DNA from 3 places in the Escherichia sp. HH091_1A genome. Region 3 is predicted to be linked to each of the others. Evidence: predicted binding sites of a transcription regulator. Region 3 holds the regulator's gene; each other region holds the start of a gene.
The links. The regulator PhoB, encoded in region 3, activates phosphate uptake and scavenging genes when phosphate is short. The targets are predictions, from matches to a motif close to CTGTCATAAAACTGNCNNAT.

Region 1 (4,249 bases), 470 kb from region 3:
ATAAGTAATGAGTTTTAGTTTAGCACATCAACGTACCAGAGCCGCTTGCAACTCTGGTACGCTTCCTTTTTCACCAGTGTAACTGCACTATGCATGTTAACTGCTTTTGAACATAACAAGCGAAACCGAGCATTTTCCCATCTCCAACATCACGAAGCCGCAATGAACAACTCACGTAGCTGATGCAACTGGTCACGAATTTGCGCCGCTTCTTCGAACTCCAGATTTTGCGCGTGTTGCATCATCAGCCCTTCCAGTTCATGGATTTTCTGCTGCAACGCCTTCGGCGACATATCCATCGGCACATTATCCGGCTCAACAATCGGTCGTGATTTTCCTCTGCCCTTCGCTTTGGTTTTGGCAATGTTCTGCCCCAGCGCCAGGATATCGACCACTTTCTTGTTTAATCCTTGTGGCGTAATGCCGTGCTCTTCGTTGTAGCGTTGCTGTTTCTCGCGGCGACGTTCGGTTTCGCCAATCGCTTTCGCCATTGATGGGGTGATCTTATCGCCGTAGAGAATCGCTTTACCGTTAACGTTACGTGCCGCACGACCAATGGTCTGGATCAACGAACGTTCAGAACGCAGGAAGCCTTCTTTGTCGGCGTCGAGGATCGCCACCAGCGAAACTTCCGGCATATCCAGACCTTCGCGCAGTAAGTTGATCCCTACCAGCACGTCGAACTCACCCAGACGCAAGTCGCGGATGATTTCCATGCGCTCGACGGTATCGATATCTGAGTGAAGATAACGCACACGCTCGCCGTGTTCTTCGAGATATTCCGTAAGATCTTCCGCCATCCGCTTGGTCAGAGTTGTGACCAGTACACGCTCGTTAATTGCCGCTCGCTGGCGAATCTCCGAAAGAAGATCATCAACCTGTGTTGCCACCGGTCGCACTTCGATAATCGGGTCAAGCAATCCGGTTGGACGTACGACCTGATCCACCACATCACCACCGGATTTTTCCAGCTCGTAATTACCCGGCGTCGCCGAAACATAGATGGTTTGCGGCGCTAATGCTTCGAACTCTTCAAACTTCAGCGGACGGTTATCCAGCGCTGATGGTAGGCGGAAACCGTACTCCACCAGCGTCTCTTTACGCGCCCGGTCACCGCGATACATACCGCCAATTTGTGGAATGGTGACGTGAGATTCATCGACGACCAGCAACCCATCGGCAGGCAGGTAATCAAACAGCGTCGGCGGTGGCTCACCTGGTCCACGGCCGGAGAGGAAGCGCGAGTAGTTTTCAATCCCCGAGCAATATCCCAGTTCGTTCATCATCTCCAGATCAAACTGGGTACGCTGGGTCAGCCGCTGCTCTTCCAGCAGTTTGTTATTCTCCAACAGCACTTTGCGTCTGGCGGCCAGTTCTTCTTTGATCTCTTCCATCGCCTGTACGATGCGCTCGCGCGGCGTGACGTAGTGCGTTTTCGGGTAGATGGTAAAACGTGGAATGGTGGAAACAATCTGCCCGGTTAGCGGATCAAATAACGACAATCGTTCCACTTCCTCGTCAAACAGTTCCACGCGAAGTGCAATGTCATCCGATTCTGCCGGGAAGATATCAATCACCTCACCACGAACGCGGAAAGTACCGCGCTGGAAGGCTTGATCATTCCGGGTGTATTGCAGCTCCGCCAGTCGACGCAGGATCGCGCGCTGATCGATAATCATACCAACCGTAAGATGGAGCATCATCTTGAGATATAAATCAGGATCGCCCAGACCATAAATCGCGGAAACCGATGCCACCACAACCACATCACGCCGCTCCAGCATCGCTTTGGTGGCGGACAAACGCATCTGCTCGATATGTTCGTTTACCGAGGCATCTTTCTCAATGAAGGTGTCGGAACTCGGTACATAGGCTTCCGGCTGATAGTAGTCGTAGTATGAGACGAAATATTCCACCGCGTTTTCCGGGAAGAACTCTTTCATTTCGCCGTACAGTTGGGCCGCCAGCGTTTTGTTGGGCGCCAGTACCATGGTTGGGCGCTGAAGGTCAGCAATGACATTGGCGATGGTGAAGGTTTTCCCGGAGCCAGTTACACCGAGTAACGTCTGGTGCGCCAGGCCATCTTCCAGCCCCTCTTCGAGACGTCGAATCGCCTCTGGCTGATCGCCAGAAGGTTTAAAAGCGGAATTCAGTTTGAACGGTTTACTCATGAGTCGCTACCTGAAGGAGTTGGGCGGGCAGGTATGTAATTTTACTCGTCGTACTTAATTATGCCAACAAATTATACTGGATAAAAAAACAGTTCCCCACCATAATATTTCTGTTACAGCGTAAACTCCGCTGTCAATCATGAGCAAAATTTACTCTGTGGCGAGATAAAACTCCGGCCTTACGGGGTTATCCCCAAAGCAACGGCTTTTTTAACATTTGTCAAGATGAGTGATGACAGTTTTATGGCAAGAGATGCCTCTTCAGTGACTGCCATTGCAATTATCTAACCAGTTAAAAAATAAAAGATATTTCTTTGAGCCGTCTTTAACGCCAATTCGCGTGCAAGCCGCGTATTCTCTCGCTTGCCTCGTGTTTTCTAACTCTAATACACATGGTTATCCACAGGAATAGTGGATAACTGTCTGCAGCCCCTATCCCCCGCCGCCTGGGCAATTCCCACATTCACCGCATGATGCGGAAGTAAAATTTTTTTCGTGATTATTTTAGAATTTAATTGGTTAAATTGCAGTCAACCGAAGACGCGATCTCGCTCGCAATTTAACCAAATACAGGATGGCTACAACAAGGCAAGGTTTATGTACTTTCCGGTTGCCGCATTTTCTGGATTTTCTGCAAGCCAGGGAATTTCGCCCAGCAGCGGCGCGGGAATCATGCGGGTGAGCGTGGTCATATATTCAGCGTGACGTTTTCCAGGAGGCGTGACATCATTCGCCACCCAACCCGCCAGAGTGAGTCCGGCGTGTTGTATTGCCTGTGCCGTCAACATCGCGTGATTAATACAGCCGAGTTTCACACCAACTACCAGTATCACCGGCAGTTGTTCCTGTGTTACCCAATCCGCAAAAGTGAAAGTGTCAGAAAGCGGCGTAAACCAGCCGCCAGCACCTTCCACTAACACCCAGTCAGCCTGTTGTTCAAGCGCGCGTAATCCGTCGCTCATCACCAATGATTCTATCGGCCTGCCCTCTTGCGCGCTGATGATGTGCGGTGAAGTGGGTTCTGCGAAGGTGTAAGGATTTACCGTTGCGTAATCCAGCTGCAGGCTGCTGTTGTGCTGTAACGCCAGCGCGTCACTATTACGTAAGCCTTCCGGGGTCTTTTCGCTGCCAGAGGCGACCGGTTTATAACCTGCCGTCCGATAACCTGCTGCCTTCGCGGCTTGTAAAAGTGCACAACTGGCGACAGTTTTCCCCACTTCGGTATCCGTTCCGGTGACAAAATAACGTTTACTCACGAGCAATCACTCCCAAAAAAAGATGATACGTCAGAGGATATCGCCCCTGTTGTTGCGGCCAGGCCAGTTGCAATCGCTGCAACTGCGAACGCGTTAATATTCGTGGGTAGCGCCCTTCATGAAGATGCGTGGCACCGATGCCTTTCAGCGAACGCATGGCACTGAGCGCATCAGCAAACCACAGCGTGATGGGCTGAATATGATGTTGATAATGCACGCTGTTCAGCGACTGTTCGATTTCATCTGGCGGTAAAAAACGATTAGCATGCGGGCGCTCGTCCACCGCCTGCCACGCCTGATGCAATTCAGGGAGCGATCCCTGCACCAGCGTGGTAAACGCGACCACGCCTCCGGGGCGCACCACGCGACACAGCTCGCGAAGTGCCGTGGATAAATTACCGCACCACTGCACCGCGAGATTGCTCCATGCAAGATCGAAGGTTGCAGTCGCTAACGGCAGGGATTCGATATCTCCCGCCAGATAATGGTCTGCGGCATCCTTCTGGCGTGCCTGAACAAGCATTGGCGGCGAAAGATCTAACGCCGTCACCTGCGCGTGACGTTCACGCCAGTGGCGGCTCATCCAGCCTGGTCCACAACCCGCATCCAGTACGTGGGTGTATTTACGCTGTGGGAGCATTGCCAGTAAGACATCAGCACTCTGGCGCTGTAGATCCGCATGTTGCTCATAATGTGCGGCTGCCCGACCAAATGCCGCAGCAATGGCTTGTTTATTAACCGTTGCCATGCAGCACCTCCAGCAGACGGTCGATATCCTGCATTTCATGCGCGGCGGTTAGCGTTAAGCGCAGTCGCGCAGTA
Region 2 (4,249 bases), 590 kb from region 3:
CGCACCGGCGACGTTAAAGATGAAACTGTCGGCTTTGTAGCGAATATCGTTATCAATAATCTTCAGCGTATCGACATTGCCTTTGTAACGCGCCATGTCGATGACCGTATCTTTAAATGCCGTTTTGCCCTTCCATGTTGTTTTATCAACATGCTGGACAATTTGCTGACCGCCAAGCTGCCCTTGCGAGACACACCAGTCGGTGGAAAGTGCCAGTTCCGGAGCCCAGAGTTGTGCCATCTTATAGCAACGGTCAACCCAGACGAAATTGTCGCGTGGAGCGAAATCGGCCAGCTGGAAACGCAGCGGTGCTGAGTATTCACTTTCCGGCAGCGGTTCTACGCGCTTGTCTGAAACCCGCAACAGCAGCGGCAAACGGAAATGGCTACCCGAGAAGGCAATCATGTTTTTCTGCTGGTCGATGGTGAACTCTTTCATCTCTTTAGGGAATTTCCACAGGCGGATGATATCTGGCTTCCACGCCAATGTTTTCTCTTTGATATTGAGGAAGATTTCCGACATCGACTGCCCGGATAAACTGCTACGACCAAGTCCGAGATAGTTATCGCCACCGAGAATGTCCAGCACCGTCGCGCCGTTATCCATCGTATTACGCTTCACCGCCAGTGTTTCTTGCTGCGGCTTGTCGCCACGAATGACGAAAAACAGATTATTGCGATCTTGCTTATTGAGGTATTTCCACGCCGTGTTGTTCATCGCTAAATGGTCAGACGAGACGACGATAACGGTATCCTTAAACCACGGTGATGCTTTGATTTTGTTGATAAACGTTGCGATGTTCTCCTGGCTGCAACTTACCGCACTGAATGACTGATTTGGCTTACCGTCAAAATCATATTTTTTGCGGTTACAGGTGCGCGAGATAAAACCATCCGGGTGATGGGTATCGACCGTCAGGGTAAACAGTGAGAATCGCTGGCCAGAGCGGGAAAGCTCTTCAAACTTTTTCCACGCTTCATCCAGCACGGTATCGTCGTAGAATCCCCAGTCGTTGCGATAGTGTGGGTCTGCCACCACGCTTTTCAGCTCTTCTGAGCCATATAAATGGTCGAAGCCGTGCGACTTCAGGAACACATCTTTACCGGCAAAACGCAGATTCGCGCCCTGCACGAAATAGTTCTGATAACCCGAGTTCTTCAGGATATCGCCCAGGCAGATGTTCTGTGGGAAGAAGCTGGAAACAGAAGCGGAGGCGTTGCCTTCAAAGGGGGCAAACAGCGGTATGCCGCACTGAGAAGCCACCATGCCCGCAATCGTGTAATCCGTTCCTGGCAGCTGCTGCGTGTGGCTGAAATCCAGGCCTTCATTTTTCAACGCGCCCAGTTCAGGCGTGAGATCCGGGAAAGCTTCGTTATCAAAATAGGTTCGCTCGAGACTTTCGCCGTAGATATAAACCAGGTTGAGTTTCGGGTCAGGGATAGTTTTCGACGGCTCTTTATAATAAGCCGCAAAGTCCGGGTCGCCGTCGCGTGACTGGGATTTCACCAGTTCCGTTATCTGACGAAATGCCGGGCTGGCATCCACTGAACCCAGCGCCAGTAAGAGTGCCAGCAGGCTGTAACCAAAATGGTGCGGATGATGACGACGACGGCGCAGGATCCAGCCCAGAGCACCGAACACCGCCGTCAGCCCCAGCACAATGCCGATACCCGGAAGAATGTATTTGCTGACGCCAGCACCGGTCAGGCTGTTGGTTAAGGTATAGAGGACCGCGTCGTTAATACCATCGCCAGTAAAATAGTCGCTGGCAAACAGGGTGATATTTAAAACGACAAATAGCCCCAGCACCGTTAACGTGGCTGCAAACCACCAGGTGTTACGTCCCGCTTTCCATGCGTAAATCAGCACAGAGGCGAGAAAAAGGGCGAAAGAGAGTAGTTCTGACAACGGGCGATCCTCACTAAACCGGGCCGTTTAGCCAACGTTTAAGCTTTTTGAGAAGCACAATGTAATGGCGTCGCCATATTGCTGCAATTCTAGTGTCAAAAAAATGCGATGTTGTTAGGAATTAGTTTATAAACAGACTTTTTTGATTATGGTCGCTTCCCGTGTAACAGGGGGAAAACCGTACAGGAGCAGGGAAAAGGGCAGGAGAGAGCCGCGTCAGCCGGGTAACAGCTAAAACGCGGCGTTTCGCGGATCAGGAAATGAAGTTTAGCCCCTGCTTTAACACCAGATCGCAGGCTTTGGTTTTCACCTTTTCTGCCAGCGGAGTCGTTCCGATGTTATCCAGATTGAGTTGCTGACCATCTTTGGTTTTCAGCAAACCCTGAATGCCATCCAGATAGTTGGTGTCTTCTTTTTGCTCTTCACTGTTCAGGCCCAGCTTTTCCAGCACCTGGTTCTTGATGTTTTCGGCATCGGTTACCGAAGCTAGCTTTTGCTTGGCGCAGTATTGCAGTATGCCTGCGGCATTGTTCATGTTATCTGCGCTTAAGGCCTGGTTCCCGCTGCTAAGCAAGCTAGTTAATGAAGCGAGCGACCAACCGCCTTCTTGTGTCGTGCTGTTTTGGTTGCCAAGTTCGCTGGCGGCGCTGGAGAGCGCATCTTTCCAGGATGCAGCATGCACCCCGGTGGAAATTAATGCGCTGGCAGCAATGGCACAGCACAGAAGATGTTTAATAGTTTTCATCATCATTACTCAAGGTGGAATTGTGTCGCAGTATACCGCCAGAAATTGGGATTAATACTCTTTACCCGTTACCCGGCTACGGTAGCTATCCCAGTTGAAGATCACCCACAAACTGTTGCCCAGGCGCATACGATCCATCACGCGTTCGCCCAGCAACTTGGTCATCTCTTCCATATTACTGTTGGTCAGCATCCCGGTTGGGCGTTTGGAAGAAGAGCGGCGATCGACGATCTGGTTGATGATCACTTTTTCGTATTTCGATTCGGTCTGCACACCGATCTCATCGATCACCAGCAGATCAACGTTGCTCAGATCGTTAAGCAGTTGTTCTTCGCTGGTACCTCTATTCCTGAAGGTATCTTTCATCGCCGACATAATATCGGCCACGGTGATGATCAATACGGATTTACCGCGTAGCAGTAGCTCGTTGCAGATTGCCGCCGCCAGATGGTTTTTGCCGGTTCCTGGCTTGCCAGAAAAGATGAAGCTGGCGATGTTGCCGTCAAACTCTTCGACATACTGGCGCGCTTTGCTTAACGCATTCATCTGCCCTTCACACTCAACGCGATAGTTCTCAAAGGAGCAGTTCTGATGCAGTGGACGAATACCGGAGCGGTTAAAGGTGCGCTGCATTTTCATCGCCCGGTTTTCACGTTCGAGAGCGGCGGAGCGGATTGCCCCTTGTTCTTTCTGCCAGGCCAGCAGTTCTTCGCCCGTTTTGAATGCGGGTTTGATATGGGCAGGCATCATTTTTTGCAGGCGTTGCATCAGGTCGCCAACGTTTTTCATCGTTACCCTCTGAATCCTGGTGGAATTTGGCTGTCAGGTTCGCTGACCGTGTTCACATCTCGTTTCGGCAGTCCGCCGTTGCTGGCACGACCGATTTGCAGGCTGCGCGCCAGTTTTTGTTGCCACTGTACATGGTGAAAGACTTTACCTTCCGCCTGCCAGTAGGCAATGAATGAGGCCAGTTCTTCGGTGGTCACCGGCTCTTTTAGCGCCACGCCCCATAGCGCCGCCAGGCGGATAAAGTCGGCATCGGGTTGCCAGTCCGGATACATGGCGAATTTCCCCATGGGTACAGCAACGGGAGCGGCTTGCGGTTCCTGATAGAGTTGATCGTCCAGAGCGACATCGCTTCCCGGACGCGCCAGCTTTTCTTCCAGCGCCAGCAGTTCAGCCAGGCGCGCAGGCGTGACGGCATAAAACGCCGGGGCATTGTTAGCAAATACGGCAACCACACCGCCTTCAGCTTTTGCCAGAACGGTTTGGTGATCGTGTACCAGGGCGTCAATACCAACGACGTCCGGGGTCAAAACTCTGGAAGACATACTGTTTCTCAAATATGGAACGATGAACGAGAAGGGAGATAACTTTTATAGTAACACACGGAGGAGAGGAGGCTGTCTCTCATCCGCGTGCTTTAAGTGAGGCAATTTTATACGCGAGGGCGCTTGCGGTACAACCATAATCCAGGAATGGAAAGGCCGATGGATAATGCACCAACAATCGATGAAGCTGTAAGAAAGTTGGTTAACAGGGTAATCATCAACGGTTCGCTGTAACCTAGCTGGCTGATTTTTACCGCCGAAATCA
Region 3 (4,249 bases):
ATTGCCGCAACAGACAGGATGACCAGCGCGATAATTTTCAGCGGTGCCAGGAAGTTACCGACGGTATCCAGCAGTTTGCCCGGATAGAGCGAAACCAGAATAACGATAGCGAAATAGACCAGGCTGTAGATAAACAGCGGCAGCGCGGAGTCACCCGTCAGGGGCGCAATGCCCACTTCAAAGGAGACGGTGGCTGTACGCGGCGTGGCGAACAACGGCCCTACAGCCAGGTAGCAAACCGTTGCCAGCAGTACGCCAGCGACTTTACCAATTGGCGTGCTGAGGCTGTCAACACCACCGCCAACTTTCGCCAGCGCCACCACCGTTAATACCGGCAGGCCAACGGCAGTAATGAGGAAGCCGAATGCCGCAGTCCAGACGTGTTCGCCTGCCTGCAAGCCGACCATTGGAGGGAAAATGATGTTACCTGCGCCGACGAACAACGCAAATGTCATAAAGCCCAGAGCGATGATATCGCGCGATCTTAATTGATGGGTCATAAATCATACTGCCTGTGGATGTGGTGTTGTAACGTTAAATTTTTGTGCCAATCCCTGGGGATGATACAGCGGTATATTTAAACAATTTTAGCGGGAAATACTCCCAACCAGGCGCGGCGAAGAATAGTTTTTCGATTTACCGCGTGAATGCAGTCAGTATGACAGCACCTGAAGCGCAATTTAAACGCTTATAACGTTTTAAAGCAAGAAGGGATCTAAAAACCAGAGGTATATAGCGATAAGAAATCACCAACCAGTATAAAACACTATTTCCGTGAAAAAGACATGGCTAATCATGCGAACAAAAAATCACCAGCCGTTGTAAAATCTAACGCCCGTATTTTGACTGCAAAGAAAATAAGCCAGCATCAGCTGGCTTATGGCAATAAAAGATGACAAAGGCGGATTATTCGCTGTTTTTGGCAATTAAACGTTCCGGGATAACAAAACTGAAACGCGTACCTTTTCCCACCGTACTCTCAATATGCAGGCGACTTTCGTGATGATTCACCGCATGTTTCACGATCGCTAACCCTAATCCGCTACCGCCAGTTTGTCGGGAACGTGCTTTATCAACGCGATAAAAACGCTCGGTCAGGCGCGGAATATGCTCCGGTGCGATGCCCGGTCCATTATCTTCAACGCTAAATTCGGCACCGTGCGGCACTCGCTGCCAGCGTACGGTGATATGCGTACCTTCCGGCGTATGATTCACGGCGTTATAAACCAGGTTAGAAATCGCGCTGCGAAGTTGGTCTTCGTTGCCAGACACCTTGAGGTCGTTATCTATTTCAAAGGTAAATGTCTGTCTCTGCTGGCTCAGAGTCTGGGCCTCACGCTCAACGACCCGCAGCATCATCGGCACATCAACCTTTTCATTAAGCAACTGCGTTGGCGCGGCTTCTATTTTTGACAGCGTCAGTAACTGCTTCACCAGCCCTTCCATCCGCTGGGTCTGCTCGCGCATGGTGTGCAACGCTTTTTCACGTACCGCACCTTGCAGTGGTTGCTCATCCATCATCTCCAGGTAACCCTGTAACACTGTCAATGGCGTACGCAACTCATGGCTCACGTTGGCAAAAAAGTTACGCCGCGCCCCTTCCAGTTGATGCATTTGCGTGACATCACGCGCCACCATCAGCAACTGTTTGTGGGTATAAGGCATGACGCGAATTTCCAGATGCCGCCCGGTATTGAGCACCAGATTGAGCGGGCGAGAAAAATCACGCGTTTTCAGATATTGCGTAAACTCCGGATAACGCAGCAGATTAAGGATGTTCTGCCCATTATCTTCCGGCCAGCGCAAACCAAGAATTTGTTGCGCCAGACCATTACACCAGAAAATACCGCCCTCTTCCGTGGTCAGCACCACCGCATCAGGCAGCGACTCCGCGCCGCTACGAAAGCGTTTAATCAGATTGCCCAGTTCGCGGCGACGTTTTTTATTACGCAGCTGCATCTGGTGTAAGCCGTATAGCAGCGGTTCCCAGCTACCACGCCCCGGAGGCGGGGTCATACTGCGATCCACCCACAGCCACCATGAAAGGCGCAATAAATTCCAAAAATGCCAGATAAGCAGTCCTGTTACCGATGCCAGCAAAAACCAAGGCAGGTAACCAAAAAATGCACCCAGGATGAAAGCCGGGAGGCAGCAAAGTAGCAGCTCCAGCACCAGCCTTTTCCACGACAGCCGTTCCAGCACGTAAGATACTCCAGTTAAGAAATCATAAGCCCTGCTCTGCGTCCGATGAGCAAGGCGTTAAAAGCGGGTTGAAAAACGATATCCTGTACCGCGTACGGTCTGCACCATGCGGTCATGTCCGCCGGGCTCCAGTGCCTTACGCAGGCGACGAATGTGAACATCGACCGTGCGGTCTTCCACATATACGTTGGTTCCCCAGACGTGGTTTAACAGCTGCTCGCGGCTGTACACGCGCTCGGGATGTGTCATAAAAAAGTGCAGCAGTTTAAATTCTGTCGGCCCCATCTCCAGCGGTTCTTCGCCCGCCATCACCCGGTGAGATGTCGGGTCGAGACTGAGCCCCTGCATCTCGATCACCTCTTCCACCGCCATTGGCGAAATACGGCGCATTACCGCTTTGATTCGCGCCACCAGTTCCTTCGGCGAAAACGGCTTGGTGATATAGTCATCCGCACCGGTTTCAAGGCCGCGCACGCGATCTTCTTCTTCCCCTCTGGCGGTCAGCATCACCACTGGAATATCTCGGGTCATCGACTCGCGCTTGAGGTGTTTGATGAACTGGATACCGGAGCCGCCAGGTAACATCCAGTCAAGGAGAATTAAATCCGGCCAGGGTTCATTCAGTTGATTCACAGCACTGTCATAATCTTCCGCTTCGACCGGCTGAAAGCCATTTTGTTCGAGCACGAAGCAGACCATTTCGCGAATTGGAGCTTCATCTTCTACGACCAGAATACGTCTCGCCATGATTTGCCCTGTTGTAATAAATAGGTTGCGATCATTAATGCGACGTCATTATGCGTCAGATTTATGACAGATTTATGAAAAGCACGTCGCACATATCTTCAGGTAGTTGATTTCCGTGGCGCAGAAAAAAGCAAATGGCACATCTGTTTGGGTATAATCGCGCCCATGCTTTTTCGCCAGGGAATCGTTATGCGCATCCTTCACACCTCAGACTGGCATCTCGGCCAGAACTTCTACAGTAAAAGCCGCGAAGCTGAACACCAGGCCTTTCTTGACTGGCTGCTGGAAACAGTGCAAACCCATCAGGTGGATGCGATTATTGTTGCCGGTGATGTTTTCGATACCGGATCACCGCCCAGTTACGCCCGCACGTTATACAACCGTTTTGTTGTCAATTTACAGCAAACGGGCTGTCATCTGGTGGTACTGGCAGGAAACCATGACTCGGTCGCCACGCTGAATGAATCGCGCGATATCATGGCGTTCCTCAATACTACCGTGGTCGCCAGCGCCGGACATGCGCCGCAAATCTTGCCTCGTCGCGACGGGACGCCAGGCGCAGTGCTGTGCCCCATTCCTTTTTTACGCCCGCGTGACATTATTACCAGCCAGGCGGGGCTTAACGGTATTGAAAAACAACAACATTTGCTGGCGGCTATTACCGATTATTACCAACAACATTATGCCGATGCCTGCAAACTGCGCGGCGATCAGCCTCTGCCCATCATCGCCACGGGGCATTTAACGACCGTTGGTGCCAGCAAAAGTGACGCCGTGCGTGACATTTATATTGGCACGCTGGACGCCTTCCCGGCACAAAACTTTCCGCCAGCCGACTACATCGCGCTCGGGCATATTCACCGCGCACAGATTATTGGCGGCATGGAACATGTTCGCTATTGCGGTTCCCCCATTCCACTGAGTTTTGATGAATGCGAAAAAAGTAAATATGTCCATCTGGTGACATTTTCAAACGGCAAATTAGAGAGCGTGGAAAACCTGAGCGTGCCGATAACGCAACCGATGGCGGTACTGAAAGGCGATCTGGCGTCGATTACCGAACAGCTGGAACAGTGGCGCGATGTATCACAGGAACCACCTGTCTGGCTGGATATCGAAATCATTACTGATGAGTATCTGCATGATATTCAGCGCAAAATCCAGGCATTAACTGAATCACTGCCTGTCGAAGTATTGCTGGTACGCCGCAGCCGTGAACAGCGCGAGCGTGTGTTAGCCAGCCAACAGCGTGAAACCCTCAGCGAACTCAGCGTCGAAGAGGTGTTTAATCGTCGTCTCG

Region 1: the regulator PhoB is predicted to act here: its motif matches at 2,402-2,421, upstream of uvrB (excinuclease ABC subunit UvrB).
Region 2: the regulator PhoB is predicted to act here: its motif matches at 2,001-2,020, upstream of opgB (phosphatidylglycerol--membrane-oligosaccharide glycerophosphotransferase).

Annotation. Positions count from the first base shown of each region.
Region 1 covers NZ_AP025747.1:959,940-964,188, reverse strand. Annotated here, with positions in the region: gene uvrB (excinuclease ABC subunit UvrB) at 150-2,171, opposite strand; gene bioD (dethiobiotin synthase) at 2,750-3,427, opposite strand; gene bioC (malonyl-ACP O-methyltransferase BioC) at 3,420-4,175, opposite strand; gene bioF (8-amino-7-oxononanoate synthase) at 4,162-4,249, opposite strand, start outside.
Region 2 covers NZ_AP025747.1:5,356,728-5,360,976, forward strand. Annotated here, with positions in the region: gene opgB (phosphatidylglycerol--membrane-oligosaccharide glycerophosphotransferase) at 1-1,908, opposite strand, end outside; gene yjjA (DUF2501 domain-containing protein YjjA) at 2,162-2,656, opposite strand; gene dnaC (replicative helicase loader DnaC) at 2,705-3,442, opposite strand; gene dnaT (primosomal protein DnaT) at 3,445-3,984, opposite strand; gene QUF14_RS26545 (threonine/serine exporter) at 4,092-4,249, opposite strand, start outside.
Region 3 covers NZ_AP025747.1:491,200-495,448, reverse strand. Annotated here, with positions in the region: gene brnQ (branched-chain amino acid transporter carrier protein BrnQ) at 1-500, opposite strand, end outside; gene phoR (phosphate regulon sensor histidine kinase PhoR) at 907-2,202, opposite strand; gene phoB (phosphate response regulator transcription factor PhoB) at 2,260-2,949, opposite strand; gene sbcD (exonuclease subunit SbcD) at 3,139-4,249, shown strand, end outside.